3 regions of the Pseudoalteromonas sp. J2K-J979 genome follow, and region 3 is predicted to be linked to each of the others. Evidence: riboswitches for the same ligand, from Rfam matches in the RefSeq annotation. Region 3 holds a riboswitch; each other region holds the start of a gene.
The links. Region 3 has a riboswitch for cyclic di-GMP ahead of AC3KVK_RS17475 (hypothetical protein). Riboswitches for the same ligand answer to the same signal wherever they lie in the genome.
Positions count from the first base shown of each region.

Region 1: it holds a riboswitch for cyclic di-GMP, as region 3 does, so the genes downstream of both, AC3KVK_RS15940 (chitin-binding protein) here and AC3KVK_RS17475 (hypothetical protein) in region 3, are expected to answer to the same signal.
Region 2: it holds a riboswitch for cyclic di-GMP, as region 3 does, so the genes downstream of both, AC3KVK_RS13185 (hypothetical protein) here and AC3KVK_RS17475 (hypothetical protein) in region 3, are expected to answer to the same signal.

Region 1 is NZ_CM200281.1:3,484,788-3,490,143, forward strand. It holds gene AC3KVK_RS15935 (S9 family peptidase) at 1-808, opposite strand, end outside; gene AC3KVK_RS15940 (chitin-binding protein) at 1,007-1,585, opposite strand; cyclic di-GMP riboswitch class I at 1,731-1,825, opposite strand; gene ygjK (alpha-glucosidase) at 1,980-4,403, shown strand; gene AC3KVK_RS15950 (hypothetical protein) at 4,497-5,356, shown strand, end outside.
Region 2 is NZ_CM200281.1:2,879,132-2,884,487, reverse strand. It holds gene AC3KVK_RS13200 (Lrp/AsnC ligand binding domain-containing protein) at 1-1, shown strand, start outside; gene AC3KVK_RS13195 (TIGR04211 family SH3 domain-containing protein) at 52-651, opposite strand; gene AC3KVK_RS13190 (CYTH and CHAD domain-containing protein) at 836-2,356, shown strand; cyclic di-GMP riboswitch class I at 2,825-2,909, shown strand; gene AC3KVK_RS13185 (hypothetical protein) at 2,996-4,399, shown strand; gene AC3KVK_RS13180 (PEP-CTERM sorting domain-containing protein) at 4,461-5,036, opposite strand; gene AC3KVK_RS13175 (PEP-CTERM sorting domain-containing protein) at 5,261-5,356, opposite strand, start outside.
Region 3 is NZ_CM200282.1:217,636-222,991, reverse strand. It holds gene ppc (phosphoenolpyruvate carboxylase) at 1-2,149, shown strand, start outside; partial or broken gene AC3KVK_RS17480 (methionine-R-sulfoxide reductase) at 2,216-2,572, shown strand; cyclic di-GMP riboswitch class I at 2,739-2,822, shown strand; gene AC3KVK_RS17475 (hypothetical protein) at 2,895-3,266, shown strand; gene cdd (cytidine deaminase) at 3,331-4,239, shown strand; gene AC3KVK_RS17465 (GGDEF domain-containing protein) at 4,236-5,087, opposite strand; gene udp (uridine phosphorylase) at 5,142-5,356, opposite strand, start outside.

The DNA.
Region 1 (5,356 bases), on a different replicon from region 3:
AAAAAGTTTCGCCTAATTTATCCGCATCATACTCATGACCTTTTTCTCGAGGACATAATTGCACAAACTGGCCATTGCAATCGTTGGCATCCAACACCCAAGTATCACTGGTTTCGGTAGACTCTAAATCAAGCATGATTAATGATTCATCACGACTTTTACCCAGCCCCATAAAAAAGCTGGCATCCTGTTCTTCAAATACCAACACATCATCGGCTTGCTTAGTGCCAAGCACATGGCGATATACTTGATAGCCTAAGAGGGTTTTGAGATCTTTTTTTACATAAAACACGGTTTGATTATCGTTCGCCCACACCGCTTGCCCTTCAGTGTTTTCAAGCACGTCGTCAAGCAGCAAATCTGTGGTTAAATCTTTAAAACGAATTGTGTAAATACGACGGCTATCAGTGTCTTCAGAGTACGACATTAACTGATCATTGGGGCTAATAGAAAATTCCCCTAAGTCGTAATATTCATGTACTTGAGCCAAAACATTGGTATCGAGTAATAATTGCTTATTGCCCCCGAGGGCATCTTCTGAGCGATAATAACGAGCAAATTCGTCATCACCACTTATTTCAGAGTGATACCAAAACGCCCCATCTTTAACTGGCACCGTACTATCATCTTTAACGATTCGATCTTTAAGTTCATTGAATAACGCATCTTCCAGAACCTGGTGTTGCTTAAGTACAGAGTCACAATAGCGATTTTCGGCTTCTAAATGCTCGATAATCTGAGGGTTTTTTCGCTCATCATCCCGCATCCAATAATAATTATCGCATCGCGTATGCTGATGGTGAGACATTTCAAACGGTTTTTTTATCGCTATAGGTGCACTGATACTCGGGTTAGCCACAAACAATTTCCATACAGAAGATCAAATTGGCGCATATTTTAACGCAATCCATAAAAAAAGCCCGAGTTAATCAAGACTCGGGCTTTGGCTAAACCATCATAGAAATGGTTACTCAAGGGAAAAACATTATGAGAGAGCTATTAATTTTTACTCTAGCCGCTGCCAAGCTAACGGCCAATTTTTACCCACGCCGGGTTCATACTGTTCGTCCATGTGCCCTCCTAAGCGGCAAAATTCGGTATATGGCCATGGCCGACACATATAAATGGCATCAGTTTTACGATGATAAACACGATCGCCTGCGCGATAATCACTGCGGTATTGAGGAAAAATATAATCATACAACGAGTCCAAAATGACTTGTTGTCCTTTACACGTATCGGCATGCATAAAACGAACATCAACACTCACAATCCCGCTGGCTTGCAAAGCAAAAATACTGTTTTGACCATAACTTGGGATGATGCCAATTTCAGGGTAGTGCCGCCCCGCCTGCAACACTTTAAAATGTTTATTAATGTACTCGCAGAGTAGCTTAGGCCAAACATGAGGCTCTCCTTCACTCGCTTGAGCTACTTCATACTCAAACGACAGTTCAGGTAAATTACCTAATTGATCAAATAATGCAAAGTGAACTCTGTCACCTTTATTTAACCGATAATCCGTCACAAACGTATGAATAATATGCCAATCACCAGGTAATAAACCTGCCAATACATTAACCATACAAGCACCTTTTAAGGTTATTTTGTTTCATGCAACATGCCGCCAGCATACAAGTACACCTTCTAATCCTTTAATAACACGTGAGTTTATTTGGCGACCAAACACTAACAGTGCATGCACTGTGAAGGCACAATGAAGAACTCATTGCGGCAACCCCGCTGTCGTAGCCATGCAACAAGACATGACCGTAGATCGGAAGCTTTGCGTCCTAACCTTTCGATTAGTTTGCCAATATAAGCGCAGATCATAGCTTAAGTGCCATCAATATCAAACTAAAATACTACCGACAAAAATAAAACCACACTTTAGAACCAGCTAATGACCCCTTTCAACGCTATGAATCAACCCTATAATTGCATACAATAGACCAAAATAACAACCTATTGAGCATCCTATGCCGTTATATCCCCTGCTAATTGTGCGTATTTGCTTGTGCCTTTATTTACCCTTCGTATCAGCCGCTGACTTGCAACTCAATCGATACGGTTCGCCTTCTGCGATGCAACAGTTTGATCAATATGGTAATCAGCAGTTTAATCCTTTTTTCGATCTCGGTAGCTGGCATGGCTTTCTGCAACCCGCCACCACCAATGAATATGGTGGCTTTACAGGGCCAATGTTAATTGCTCAAGAATATGGCATCTTTATCGCCAAGCAACTCGAGCAAATTTCATTGCATCATCAAGACACCCAACGTCGTTTTGATCTAACAAACGCAAAGCACAGCATACAAACGTTGCCTGGCCAACTTATCCAGCACTACAAATGGCCAACGCTACACCTCTCCCTCACACTGCAGTTTATAAACTCGACCACTGCCTTAATTGAAACTCAGTTTACTAACCTCACTCAGTATCCACTGTCATTGAATCTGCAATGGCAAGGAACCTTACACAAGACATTTTCCAAAACACAAACGTACCAAGCACGCTATCCTGATTGGCAGATGCATTTTGACACAACACCCGACGTGCTTACGGTCAAGTTTTCTAAAATGAGCGCCCCTTGGCAAATGTTGTTTTCTGGCCAAGAGCAGTATCAAATTACCCGCTCTATCCGTTCTAAGACGCAGCTCAGCTCACAAAAAAACAGCTATCTCAGTCAGGCAGTTCTGGAGCTCCCTCCCCATCAAAGCAGCACAATTTATACTCAACAACGCTATATTCAACACCCTAATGAGACGCCCGCAGTAGCTTGGAAAAACATTACAGAATTAAACAACCAGCAACAAAAACGCTGGGCAACCTATCAGCAGCGCCTCAACCCTCAGTCTCAGATCCCCCTCGCGTTACAAACCAAAGCTGTTGCGACCTTAATGGGTAACTGGCGCAGCCCTCAAGGTGCTATTTTGCACGATATCGTCAGCCCTTCGACCACAGCCCGCTGGTTTAACGGCGCATGGGCTTGGGATTCATGGAAACATGCCTATGCCTTGGCCAAAATCGATCCTGAATTAGCTAAAAAGACCGTTATTTCAATGTTTGATTATCAAATCAGTGCACATGATCCAATTAGACCGCACGATGAAGGCATGGTAATAGATGCCATTTTTTATAATAAAGATCAGCAACGTGGTGGCAAAGGTGGCAACTGGAATGAACGCAATACTAAACCTCCATTGGCCAGCTGGGCTGTTTGGCAAATATACCAACAAACGCACGATCGAGACTTCATCACACAGATGTTTCCTAAACTGCTCGCGTACCATCAATGGTGGTATCGCAACCGCGATCATAACCAAAACGGCTTAGTTGAATATGGCGCCACCTTGCACCCACTTCAAACGAATGAACAAGGCGAATTACGCTTCACAGTCGATTACTTATCACCAATCACCAACCTTGCTTTAAGCCAGTGTGCACTGGAGTCTGCCACAGAATATTTTCGTTACCAATGTAGTGGTAACAACTTGTATAAACAAGTGCTAGAGGATGCGAATTACATAGCGTTAGATATCCCTGTTCAACATGGTGCTGGTTGGGAGTCTGGTATGGACAATGCTGCCCGGTTTGGTTTTATCAACCCAGAACAGCTCGCACGTTATGCCACAACCTTCCACCATGGCGACCTAAAAAAAGCCCGTCAAGACTGGCAAGTGCAGTTTTTACCCAACCAAAATAATCAGCAGCTTGTCGGGTACTCAATCAACCAAGAGTCAGTTGAACTCAATAGCTATTTAGCACAAGAAAAACGACTTCTCGCAAACATGGCGTCATTACTCGGCAACCCCCGCTTTGCACAGCAACTCAACACTGATGCCCGCACACTCACCGATAAAATTAACGCCTGCTTTTTTGATGCCCAAACTGGCTTTTATTACGACCGACAACTGAGCACTTTGTCATCCGACACCTTGTGTAGCGGCCAACTTCTCAGTCATCGCGGTAAAGGACCTGAAGGTTGGGCTCCTTTGTTTACTAAAGTGGCCAGCCCACAACACGCGCAACGCGTAGTTAAAAATATGCTCAATCCAAAAGAGTTTAATACTCATGTACCATTTCCAACCGCAGCCCTGAGCAACCCTGCCTATGATCCTAATATTTATTGGCGAGGCAGAGTATGGCTGGATCAAGTCTATTTTGCTTTAATCGCACTGCAAAACTATGGCTATTCGCAACAAGCTCAACAGCTATTAACACGGCTGATAAATCACGCAGAAGGGTTACTCGATTCGCAGCCGATTCGTGAAAATTACCATCCAGAAAACGGCCAAATGCAAGGTGCAACTAATTTTAGCTGGAGTGCTGCTCATCTGTTAATGCTAGCACAAGAGGTCAATTCACCCACCTTGCTGCCCGAACAAGTAAAAAATCAGTAAGCACTTACAATTAATTACAACTTTTCAATAGGGTGTCAGCGTATAATCGCGCGCTACACTCTATTAGTACATAACCAAACGCGGCCTCATAACATGAAATTCTATCTCTCACTTTTATTCAGCTTTTTTCTTGGGGTTATTCTCTGCTACAGTTATTTTTCTTTTTTGGGTGCCAATTCAACAACTGACGTCACCAGACCTTTTCACTCCAAAACAACAGAAACGCTCTCTCACTCCATCGAGGTCAATCCACCTTCTGAGTCTGAATCACTTAGCAATCGAGCCGTGAAAGCCAATATGCATCACTCTCACGAACGAGATGAATCGACTGATGACAACAATCACAATAATGCTGATAGCCAACAGCCCACAGGCACGGTTCCTGAACTCGACTTTACGGCTCTCGATACCCATTTTCAGAGCCTTGAGTTTGCAAAAGCAGCTGCGACCATTGAAGTCAATTTTGCTCTCACAGAAATCAGCCACACTTTATCTTTGACTGAGCAACAGTTAAGCGCACTCAGCACACTGCTACACGACAAAAATAATGCTGAGATCGAGCTTATGACACCGTATTACCAACGTATGGCCACAAATAACAATCCATTTTTATCCGCCGAACAAGACCAAATAGAACTTGAAGCAATCAACCTCGAACGCGATGCAATCCAACAACAATTCGAGCAACAATTAACTCAATATTTATCGGCTAAACAAATCGAAAGTTATCAAGCACTAGAAAAGCAGAAAATCATCCAACAACATGAACTTGAAAAGTTTTATAGCACACAAAGCTACTTTGCCATGTTGCCAGACCTACAAGAGAGTCAAAAGCAGGTCATCTTAGATATTTACCAACAAAGCTACCAACAAAACATGGCTAACTTAGACGTGAAACTTGGCGCATTTGGTACTGCTCACCGTCAGTTTTCTCAAGGTGAACACCCGATGCA
Region 2 (5,356 bases), on a different replicon from region 3:
AACCAAAATAAAAAAGCACCAGCGGCGCTTTTTTATTGGAATAAATGACTTTTATGCCCAGCCATCGTGACGTCTGCGACGTGATAAAATAAGCGTAATAATGATACCAAACAATAGTCCAGTAAAAGCAATCGCCGCACCATACATTAATAATTCTTTTTTCTCTTTTTCGCTATTTTGTATTTGTTGTTGTGAATGCTGCTGATTTTGTGCCAGTGCATCGGTTAGTTTTTGTCTGAGTTGTGCATTTTGTTGCTCAAGCTGTGTATTGGCTTCTTGTAATTGCGGAACGATATCAGCATTGCTAGCAAGTAACTGCTCATTGGTCATTAGCTTATCTTTTAACGCCACAATTTCAACGCTCATACCGGGTTGCTTGGTAATAAAACGCTGATCGACCCATCCTGTGCGACCTTTGTCATCTTTAACTTGTGCATAACCTTCTTCAAGTGCCAACTGGCTCACTTTAGTTCCTGCTGTAATTGATCCTAAGATCCGAAAGTTTTTACCTGCACCTGCATGCATATACACATATAAATCATCAATAATATAAACGCTTTGGTCTGTGGGAGTGTTTTCTGCGTCTGTTTCTGCTTGCGTAGCCCATGGTGTTATGGTTAATGCGGCAATAAATAATAAATGTTTAAACATCCCAAACCTTTGATAATTAATTATGATTGTTAGCAAACAAATAGTATGAATTTCCCACTGTAATAGCAAGTTATCGAAGCAATGAGTCTCGTTTGAAGGCAATTTAAGTAAAAAATTTGCAATCTGCCATCGGGATAGTTATTTTGAACACTTCTATGAATTAATAAAAAGCTATCTAACCTCTATGGATACAGAGATAGAACTGAAATTTCTCGTTTCAGAAAAAGTGATAACCCAATTACCCGCGTTAATTACTCAGTTTTCCAAAAAAGTAACGAATTACCCCGCTCGCAATTTACTGAATGCGTACTTTGATACTCCTAGCAGAGAGCTTCGCGCATTGGATATTGGCCTACGTACACGCTGTTGTGATGATGAGTGCGAGCAAACCATCAAACTAGCAGGGCAAGTTGTTGGAGGCTTGCATCAACGGCCAGAGTATAACCTTCCATTAGAAAATAAACGCCCAGATTTACAGGCTTTTCCTGAGTCAATTTGGCCGCATGGTATGCAAGTTAAGTCGATTAACCCTAGTTTGTACCCGATTTTTAGTACTCACTTTATTCGTCGAACGTGGCTGATCGAAACAGACAATGGTTCGGAAATAGAGGTGGTGTTAGACAAAGGTGAGATTAATGCTAGTGGTCAAATAGAAGCAATTTGCGAAGTTGAAATGGAACTTAAAAAGGGTCAACGCAGTGATGTGTTTGCTCTTGCTAAACAGCTGATTAACTGTCAAGAAGTGCGGTTAGGTTTATATAGTAAAGCTGCGCGGGGATATATGCTTGCAGACAAAAAGCCCCTAAAAGCAGATAAGTACATCAATTTTGTGCCTTTGAAGTCAGATATGAATCAAGAGCAGGCGTTTAGCGCGTGTTTAAACTATGCGATAGCCTTTGTGCAAAAACACGAGCAGTGTTATTTCGAGGATGCCAAGTTTAAAACTTTAAAACGCATGATTGATGGTATCAGCTTAATTCGCCATGCATTTTGGTTGTTTGAAGGTGTTGTTGATAAGCACAGCACTGAACATTTACGTCAAGAATTAAAATGGCTGTTACACAGCTTTTCATGGGTTGAAACGGCGATTCAAATTAAGACATTCACATCAAAGAAGCATGTTTTTTATAAAAAAATAAGTAAAGCTCCGACCCTTGAGAGTATGATCACTGATTTAAGACAACAACGACCGCGAATTGCAGCCATCAAAGCAATTTTTCAATCTCCACGTTATAACAATTTGATTCTCGATTTAACGACATTTTTAGTGGATCGGAAGTGGCGACAAACGTGGTCAGCGGGCCAAGAACTAGCAGCACAAGAAAAAGTGGCCGATATTGCCGCACGGTTATTTGAAAAAGATTGGCAAGAAATGAATACGCTATTTCCTGCTAGTGATGAGTTTACTTCTCAAGATTACTTAGCGCAAAAACAGCATTTACAACGTAATTTACTCAGTGGTGCATGCTTAGGTGCACTATTTTCAAAACAAAATCGCGATGAGTTTCGCAGTCCTTGGTTTGATATCATCGAAGGAATTGATGAATTAAGTACATTAGATTATTTAAAGCAGTTATGTGATCAGCAAGAAGATGATGACTTATTACAAATTCAAACATGGCTTGGGCAAAAAACAGATAACCTAATAGCCGCAATGGAGCAAAGTCGGTTGGTTACACAAAAGCAAGCTCCTTACTGGCGTTAAATTACGTCCGAGTTTATATGAAACATCTGCTTTTTTGCGGCTTTGTTTGTTCAAAGCAACTTGATTGGTAATGTATTTTTAAAAAGAAGGGCGCTCTATCTGCACCCTTTTAGCTCTCAAATATTTAGTAGTCGCCTCTGGTTCTCTTTTCACTATTCAGTTTTTAGGAAACCAATTATGAGTTATTAAAAGGCGCAAAAATATATTCTCCACATTTGTCTCGCTTAACACCGATTAAAAAGCTTAATTTAGTGATGCCCTCAAATTAAAAAAGTTAAACCTAAAAAGTACTTAGATCTTTTTTTGTAATCCCAGACTAAAATACTAGTAAAAAAGTTTAATTTTGCACTTGCGCTAATCCTTTTGTTGTAATAAAGTTGTCTCAGAAACTAATGATTAGTTACTAACAGAGCGAATTTACTAAGAGTATATTCGTTAAGTAAATAATTCAGAGTCTATATATTGTGAGCTAGAAAAGGGCAAGTTAAAGGAAACTTTAATACGCAAAGCTACCGGCCTAAAGATTTTTATCCAAGGCAGCGGGGTTGCCGAGGCGATGAACATACTCACTCCTCCACCTATTCGTATAATTTCAATATTGAGATGGCTTCTGAATTATCAATTTTGTGGAGGTACAAAATGATTTTCTTACCAAAAGCTATTTCTCGTTATTTACCAACTTTTACATTACTTGCAGCTGCTCCTTTTACTAATGCATTTGCAACGGAGTTAACAATTTCTTGGTTTGATAACTCAGATAATGAAGTTGGATTCATAATAGACAGAAAATTAGAGTCCGACTCTATTTATCAGACCCTAGTCCAGTTACCTGATAATACATCAGCCTTTAAAGACACTGAAGTTGTTGAAGGTGAGACTTACTGCTACAGAGTTAGTGCTTACAATCAAGCTGGGCAAGCTATTTCTGATGAAATGTGCGCTGAGGCATCTTCATCAGAAGCACCAATTGATCCAACCTTGCCACCTGTAGAAGGGGGGGGGATTGCAGCCGTTTCCTATGAGCTAATCTCTAAACCTGAAGCGATCGAATTATCAGGTAAGGAATTTTATAGTTTTAAAAGTGGTTATACATATAACTCAGAATATAGTAGTGAGGCTATTGATAACGTGGCTTTTGATATAAATAGTGGCTCATTGAAACGTTATGATAAAGACTTTTTTATCTTTAAGGATCATGGGAGTGAATTAGAAAATGGCTATGCTCACATGCCGTTTCATATTGATAATTCACTAGAGTTTACACTTACAGGAAATGGAGCTTCTCAGACGGCAACACTTTATATGATGGCAGGTGTTTGGGATTCTGAAGTGACAAGTTTTAGTGTGACTGCTGGCTCAGAAACAACGAAAATAGAGATACCGAAAGGGTATCGGTGGTATTACGTGGCCGTGCAATTTGAATATAAAGAAACGGTCACAGTTAAAGTTAATCCAGATACTTCAGTTGGTGGTTATAGTAGTGTAATGTTTGCTGGAATTGTTTTAAATAACGAATCTAGTGGTGCCACTGCACCAGATTACTCATATGCTTCTCTTCAATCAGTCGATTTGTTAACTAATAAAGTGATTAGCATCGAAGGGTCTAAATACGTAACAGCTTCAGGTCATGTATTAAATGAATCCGACTCATTAGCTCAAGTTAATTCAATTAACTATGAAGGAGAAGGAAAGCTAAGAAATAGTTACTTTAGCATACAAAGTGGTGATGAAATATCAGCTCTAGAGCATTGGAGTATGGACTGGAATGTCGAGAATGAAACATCAATCCAACTTTCTAGTGAATTAAATCAAGTAAATTTTGCTAGTGTATATATTTTTGCTGGAGCCTATTCAGATAATTCAGGTTCATTCACCGTGAGTATTAATGGAGTAGATGAATTGATTGAGTTACCGAAAAACAATAGGTGGTACTATATAAAGCTCGATGTTGAATTTGAAGGAAATGCAGAGATTTTAATAAAACCAGTTGGAAATATTGAAGGTTATAGTCAAGTTGCATTTGCAGGAATTGCTTTACAGTAATGAATTTGAATAAAAAAAACCCGCTAAAAGCGGGTTTTTTTATTGCTTACTAAGGTTCGGTTTAAGCTTTTTTGTTACGACGAGCCGCGCCAAAACCAACTAAACCAAGACCTAATAAAGCGATAGTCGCTGGCTCAGGAATAGTCGAAGAAGAAAAGCTAAATTTTCCACCTTGACCTAAACCATTAAATCCTTGAGTTGAGAAGCTCCACTGACCTGAAGTTGATTCATAACCATTACCGTGGATCATACCTGAACCTTGAATAATGGCATAGTCAGCTTTCCCGTTATTATCAAAGTCAACCTCTTTATTAACTAAGATATCCAGTAGATCAAAACTAAAACCAGCCACTGTCCACAATTGAGTTGTAGGCGTAGCTACAACAAAAGGATCTATAAAGTCAACCGTTTGACCGATAGCGCTAGAGAATGAACCTGATGTTGTTGAAGCTTCAACTTGCGGATTAAAAAAGTCAATTTCAGTAATTGAGCCACCGCTAAGTTTTACAATAGCACCACCTGTGAAGTCAATTTGACCCGTAATGGCTTGCAAAGGCGTTGAAACTGGGTTTGCAAATGCAGAAGAGGCAAATAGTAAAGTTGCAGAAGCTGCGATTGTAGTAAATAAGTTTTTCATTTAATTCCCTTAAAGTACGTCTAGATTAATTTCCCCCTGTACAAGCAATACCTGTGCCAACTTTTAGTGTGTTGTTTTTTATGGGTTTTTTTATGTTATTTAATGAGGGTGTAAGTTTGTTCGACATTTTCGATACACATTTTTAATGTCGAGTTCATGATAAAGGGTAAAAAAGAACAGAATAAAAGCAGATATTTCTTACCCTATATTATTCTAGGTTTTATTTATACCTGTTTAGGATTGCGTCTTATAGCTCCAAAACCAATTAATCCAATCCCGAATAATGCGATAGTGGCGGGCTCAGGTATTGTTGATGAAGA
Region 3 (5,356 bases):
ACTTGATAGCTTATTACCTTCAGAGCAAACCTATTTAGTTAACCGCATAGAGCAGTTAATTTGCCAAGCTTGGCATACCAATGAAATTCGCCAGCAACGACCCACACCTGTTGATGAAGCTAAGTGGGGATTTGCCGTGATTGAAAACAGCTTATGGCAAGCAGTCCCAGATTTTATTCGTGATTTTACGGCTCAAGTGGATCAAACGTTCTCCTTTTCTTTGCCATTAAACTACAGTCCGGTTCAGTTTACTTCATGGATGGGAGGCGATCGTGACGGTAATCCATTTGTTACTGCTAGAGTCACTGAAGAAGTGCTTGATTTAGGTCGCTGGATGGCAATTAACTTATATCTACGCGACATTGATACACTCAGCGGTGAATTGTCTATGAACCAGTGTGATGAAGCTCTTCATACATTGAGCCAAGGCGCACACGAACCCTATCGACATATATTAGGCAAGCTCAGAGATCAATTACGTGAAACTGAGCATCATTTAACCGCTAAAGTAAAGGGACATCAGAGCGATGCGCGAGATTTAATTACCGATATCGAGCAACTGCAAACGCCGATTGAGTTATGCTATCGCTCCTTGCATGGCTGCAAAATGGGCCAAATTGCAGATGGTCTGTTGCTTGATGTGCTGCGCCGGATTCATTGTTTTGGATTATACCTGAGTAAATTAGACATTCGACAAGATTCAGAACGCCACAGTGATGTTCTAGCCGAACTCACGACCTTTTTAGATTTGGGCGATTATAACGCTTGGACCGAAGTTCAAAAGCAACAGTTTTTATTGAGTGAATTACAATCAAAGCGGCCATTAATTCCTAAAAATTGGCAGCCCAGCGCCCCAGTGCAAGAAGTATTGGATACGTGTAAGGTTATCGCTAATACGGATCGTCAACGCTTTGGTATTTACATTATTTCGATGGCAAGAACTGTATCAGATGTATTAGCAGTTCATTTATTGCTCAAGGAATCAGGGTGTCCTTATGTGTTACCAGTCGCCCCATTATTTGAAACCCTTGATGATTTGAATGCTGGACCAAACGTCATCGAGCAGCTATTTAATCACCCTTGGTATCTGCAACAAGTGAATAATCAGCAATATGTGATGATAGGTTATTCTGATTCAGCTAAAGATGCGGGCATGATGGCTGCAGGCTGGGCACAATATGAAGCCATGGATAAAATGGTTAAATTTACAGAAAAGCATGATATCGAGTTAATTTTATTTCATGGTCGCGGTGGTACTGTCGGTCGCGGTGGCGCACCGGCGGCACAAGCTTTGCGTTCGCAACCTCCAGGTTCGTTAAAGTCAGGTCTGCGGGTGACTGAACAAGGTGAAATGATCCGTTTTAAGTTTGGGTTACCACAAGTTGCAGAGCAAAGCTTACTATTATATGCCGGTGCGGTGCTTGAAAATAACTTACTGCCTCCTCCAAAACCTGAACCGATTTGGCAAGAGGTGATGGCACTGATCAGTGAGCGCTCTTGCGCGCATTATCGCAGCATTGTGAATGAAGAACCGTCGTTTGTACCTTATTTTCGAAGTGCGACCCCGGAGCAAGAATTAGCGCAATTGCCACTTGGCTCAAGGCCCGCAAAACGTAAAGTTGATGGTGGAGTCGAAAGCTTGCGTGCAATCCCTTGGATATTTGCGTGGAGTCAAAATCGACTCATGTTGCCTGCTTGGCTTGGCGCTCTGAGCGGATTAGAAGCCGCAGAGAGTCGCTTTGGTAAAGAGACGTTAGAAAAAATGAACCGAGACTGGCCTTTTTTTCGTACGCGAATCGAAATGCTTGAAATGGTGTTTTGTAAAGCCGATCCTTGGTTAAGTGAACATTATGATCAACATCTTGTCAGTCCACAGTTGAGTGAGTTAGGCCAGAGGCTACGTACTGAATTAACTCAAGCAATTGACTGGGTAAAAGGATATTGTGATAACCGCACTTTATTGGCTGCACAGCCGTGGGTGCAACAATCGATAGAGCTCAGAAACCCTTACACAGATCCACTGAATGTGCTGCAAGTGGAACTCCTTCGCCGATCGAGAGCCGAACCACATACAGATGATAGTGCTCTCAATCAGGCGTTAATGATTACGATGGCTGGCATTGCTGCAGGTATGCGTAATACGGGTTAAAAGTGAATCACGTTAAATAGTCAGAGCTGCCTAATATGCAGGCAGCTTCGAAACAGAAGGGCAACCATGAGTCAATTTAAACAACTAACACCGCAAGAGCAGTATGTGATTGAACAAAAAGGGACGGAGCGTCCGTTTACTGGTCAATACACTGATTTAATGGCGCCAGGACTTTATATTTGCAAACGTTGCGATGCGCCGTTATACAAATCAGAGCATAAATTCATTTCACATTGTGGCTGGCCAAGTTTTGATGATGAAATTATTGGAGCGGTGAAACGTGTACCTGATGCGGATGGTCGGCGAATCGAGATTGTCTGTGCTAACTGTGAGGGCCATTTAGGCCATGTTTTTGAAGGTGAAGCATTAACGAATAAAAATATTCGCCATTGTGTTAATTCGATATCGATGAACTTTATTTCAGCTCAACATGAATGAGGTGATAGAGGCGAAGTAGTCGTTTAGATATTGATTTTTTTGGAAAACGATAGATTGTTGTGCATCAGCCGCAGTCTTAAAGAGTCGATACTGAATAATAGGCAGTGAATTTGAGTATTGACTCTAAAATGTTTGCCTGTATTATGACCTTGCAAGTCAAAGGCAAGGTATTTGAAAAAATACTCACGCAAAGCTTCAGATCTAAGGGGAAACCTAAGATAGCTGGGCTACCGAGCAACATTGTTACTTTCTCTTCTTTGAATTTGCCATCCACCTTTGTTTTCGTTTTAGAGGTTTTAAGCAAATTATGTCAGATATCATCACCAGTATTAGTTACGATGAATCCTTAAATCTTGTTTTGGTTAAATTAACCGGCACAGCTACGTCAACCGATGTCATTCGAAATTACACTGTCATCACTCGTTATGCACAAGAGCGCCAATGCAGTAAATTATTGATTGATGTGACCGAACTGCGCCATCGCTATGCTGCAGTAGAAGTGATTGATGTAGTGTTAGCTATCAAAGATAAACTGGCCGGGTTTTATGTTGCTCGTGTGGTCGGCTTTGATGGCTATTTACATGATTTATTACTACAAAATGCGAAACGATTTTCATTAAATGCTGAAAATTTCGAATGTTTTAAACAAGCGAAAAATTGGTTAGAAAAAGCGGCATAATTGGTTTAAATACCAGTTAAAATCACATAAACTGTCTGGCCATTTTAAAAATGACAACAATAATATGTGTAAAGAACAAATACTGGCAGAGTCGCTTCTTTCTGAACAGCAATTGACAGAGCTATTCTCACAAGTGAAGGCCAATAATGGTGTGCTTAAAGCCGCCGAAATCGCGCAATGGGTCGTTCAGCTCAATACTAATTCCGATGAATTAATGGCAGCACTTCTTCCTATTGCAGCGAGTTTTTCTCGCGCCGCTATTTCTCAGTTCAATGTTGGCGCAATCGCCGCGGGTGAACCGAATCAAGATGGGTATGCAGATTTTTACTTTGGTGCAAATCTTGAATTTCCTTCCCAGGCGCTTAGTCTTGTCGTTCATGCGGAACAGGCAGCGATAAATAATGCTTGGTTAAGTGGTGCAAACCGTATTTCAAAATTGGCCATCACCGATGCGCCGTGTGGCTATTGCCGACAATTTATCAATGAATTGGCCGATGCAGAGTCATTGATTATTAGTCTGAATGGCGAGCATCACCCATTTAGTGCATTTTTACCTATGCCTTTTGGCCCTAAAGAATTAGAGAATCACAGTGCTCTGATGTCACACCAACCAGCAAGCTTAAAGTTAGTAGACACTAGCTTTAAAGTTTCTCAATTGGTTAAACATGCCGAGTACAGTTATGTCCCGTACACCGGTAATTATGCCAGTTGTATGATTGTTTGCCACGATGGCAGTAAGTTTTATGGCCGTTATGCAGAAAATGCCGCATATAGTCCAAGCTTATCGCCATTGCAAAGCGCAATTAGCCAGCTGGTTTTAGCAGGGCATGAATTTGACCAAACAACCGTTAAGGCTGTTTACCTAGCTCAAATAAAAGGTCAAGAAAATCAAACGGGTGTTGCAAAAGCCGTGTTAGATAGTTTTGGGTTTACTATTCCGCTCTATCTTGTTGCTTTATATCATCAAGTCTAAGGTTGAAAATCAAACATATTAACAATATAGCGGCTTCGATTCGCTTCTTTGTCTATATACATTTGCTGATCGGCTAAATGCAATGCATGGTCAGGATCATCTCCTGATTCTAGGCATTGCATACCAACACTGACGGAGACCATATATTTGATTAACGGCTGATCAAGCTGATGTTTAAATGCCTCTAAATCTTCGATGATTTCACGACTAATCAACACAAACTCATCGCCTCCTAAGCGATAGGCTTTGTCATTTGGATACAGATGGGTGAGAGTGTGCGAGAATGTAGCCAATAATTCATCACCAATATGGTGACCAAATTTATCATTGGCATTTTTGAAATTGTTTAAATCAAAATAATAAAGGTAGGCTTGCTCAAAGTGCTGTTGCTCGAAATGTTCGAAAAAAGCCCGTCGATTAAATAAACCTGTTAATTCATCGTGATAGGCAAAAAATCGTAAGTCTTTTTCAAGTTTTATACGGCGGTCTATTTCAATGCGTAATTGTTCAATCTTACTAAAACGGCTTTTTGCTATCTGAAGTAAACAGTAACAAATTAGGATCAAGCCGACATGTTTAATGGGAGTGTCAATTACATTGATTATAGGGAAGGAGTCGATAAAAAATGCATCAACAATGTCAAGAAACAACCCAAAACTATAGATAGAAAAAGATAAAACAAACAGCGGCTTTTTGATACAGCTACAAATTTCAATAAAAAATGAAATGTAGAGGCCAAACCAAATTACTTCTTCGCAGTCGGCCCAAGATGCACCGAGATTAATTAAAGTAATAAAGGTAATAAGTATGGCTATCCATACAAGGCCATGTAAAAAGCATCGACTCATTAACAATTCCGAGCGGAATGTACTTGTTAATGAGTATAGACTTAAATTATAGGCTTACTGTGAAATTATGTGTTTTGCAGCTTCAAGGACAATTTTGATGGTTTTATTTTCTATCGCAACGTGATCGATAGTCGGGATTTCTTGACGAGTACGATTGACCAATACACCAGCAACACATGCGGCTTTTAAACCCAGTGATGCGCACATGGTAAATAAGGTCGCAGATTCCATCTCATAATTCATTACGCCCAATTTTTGCCACTCATCAA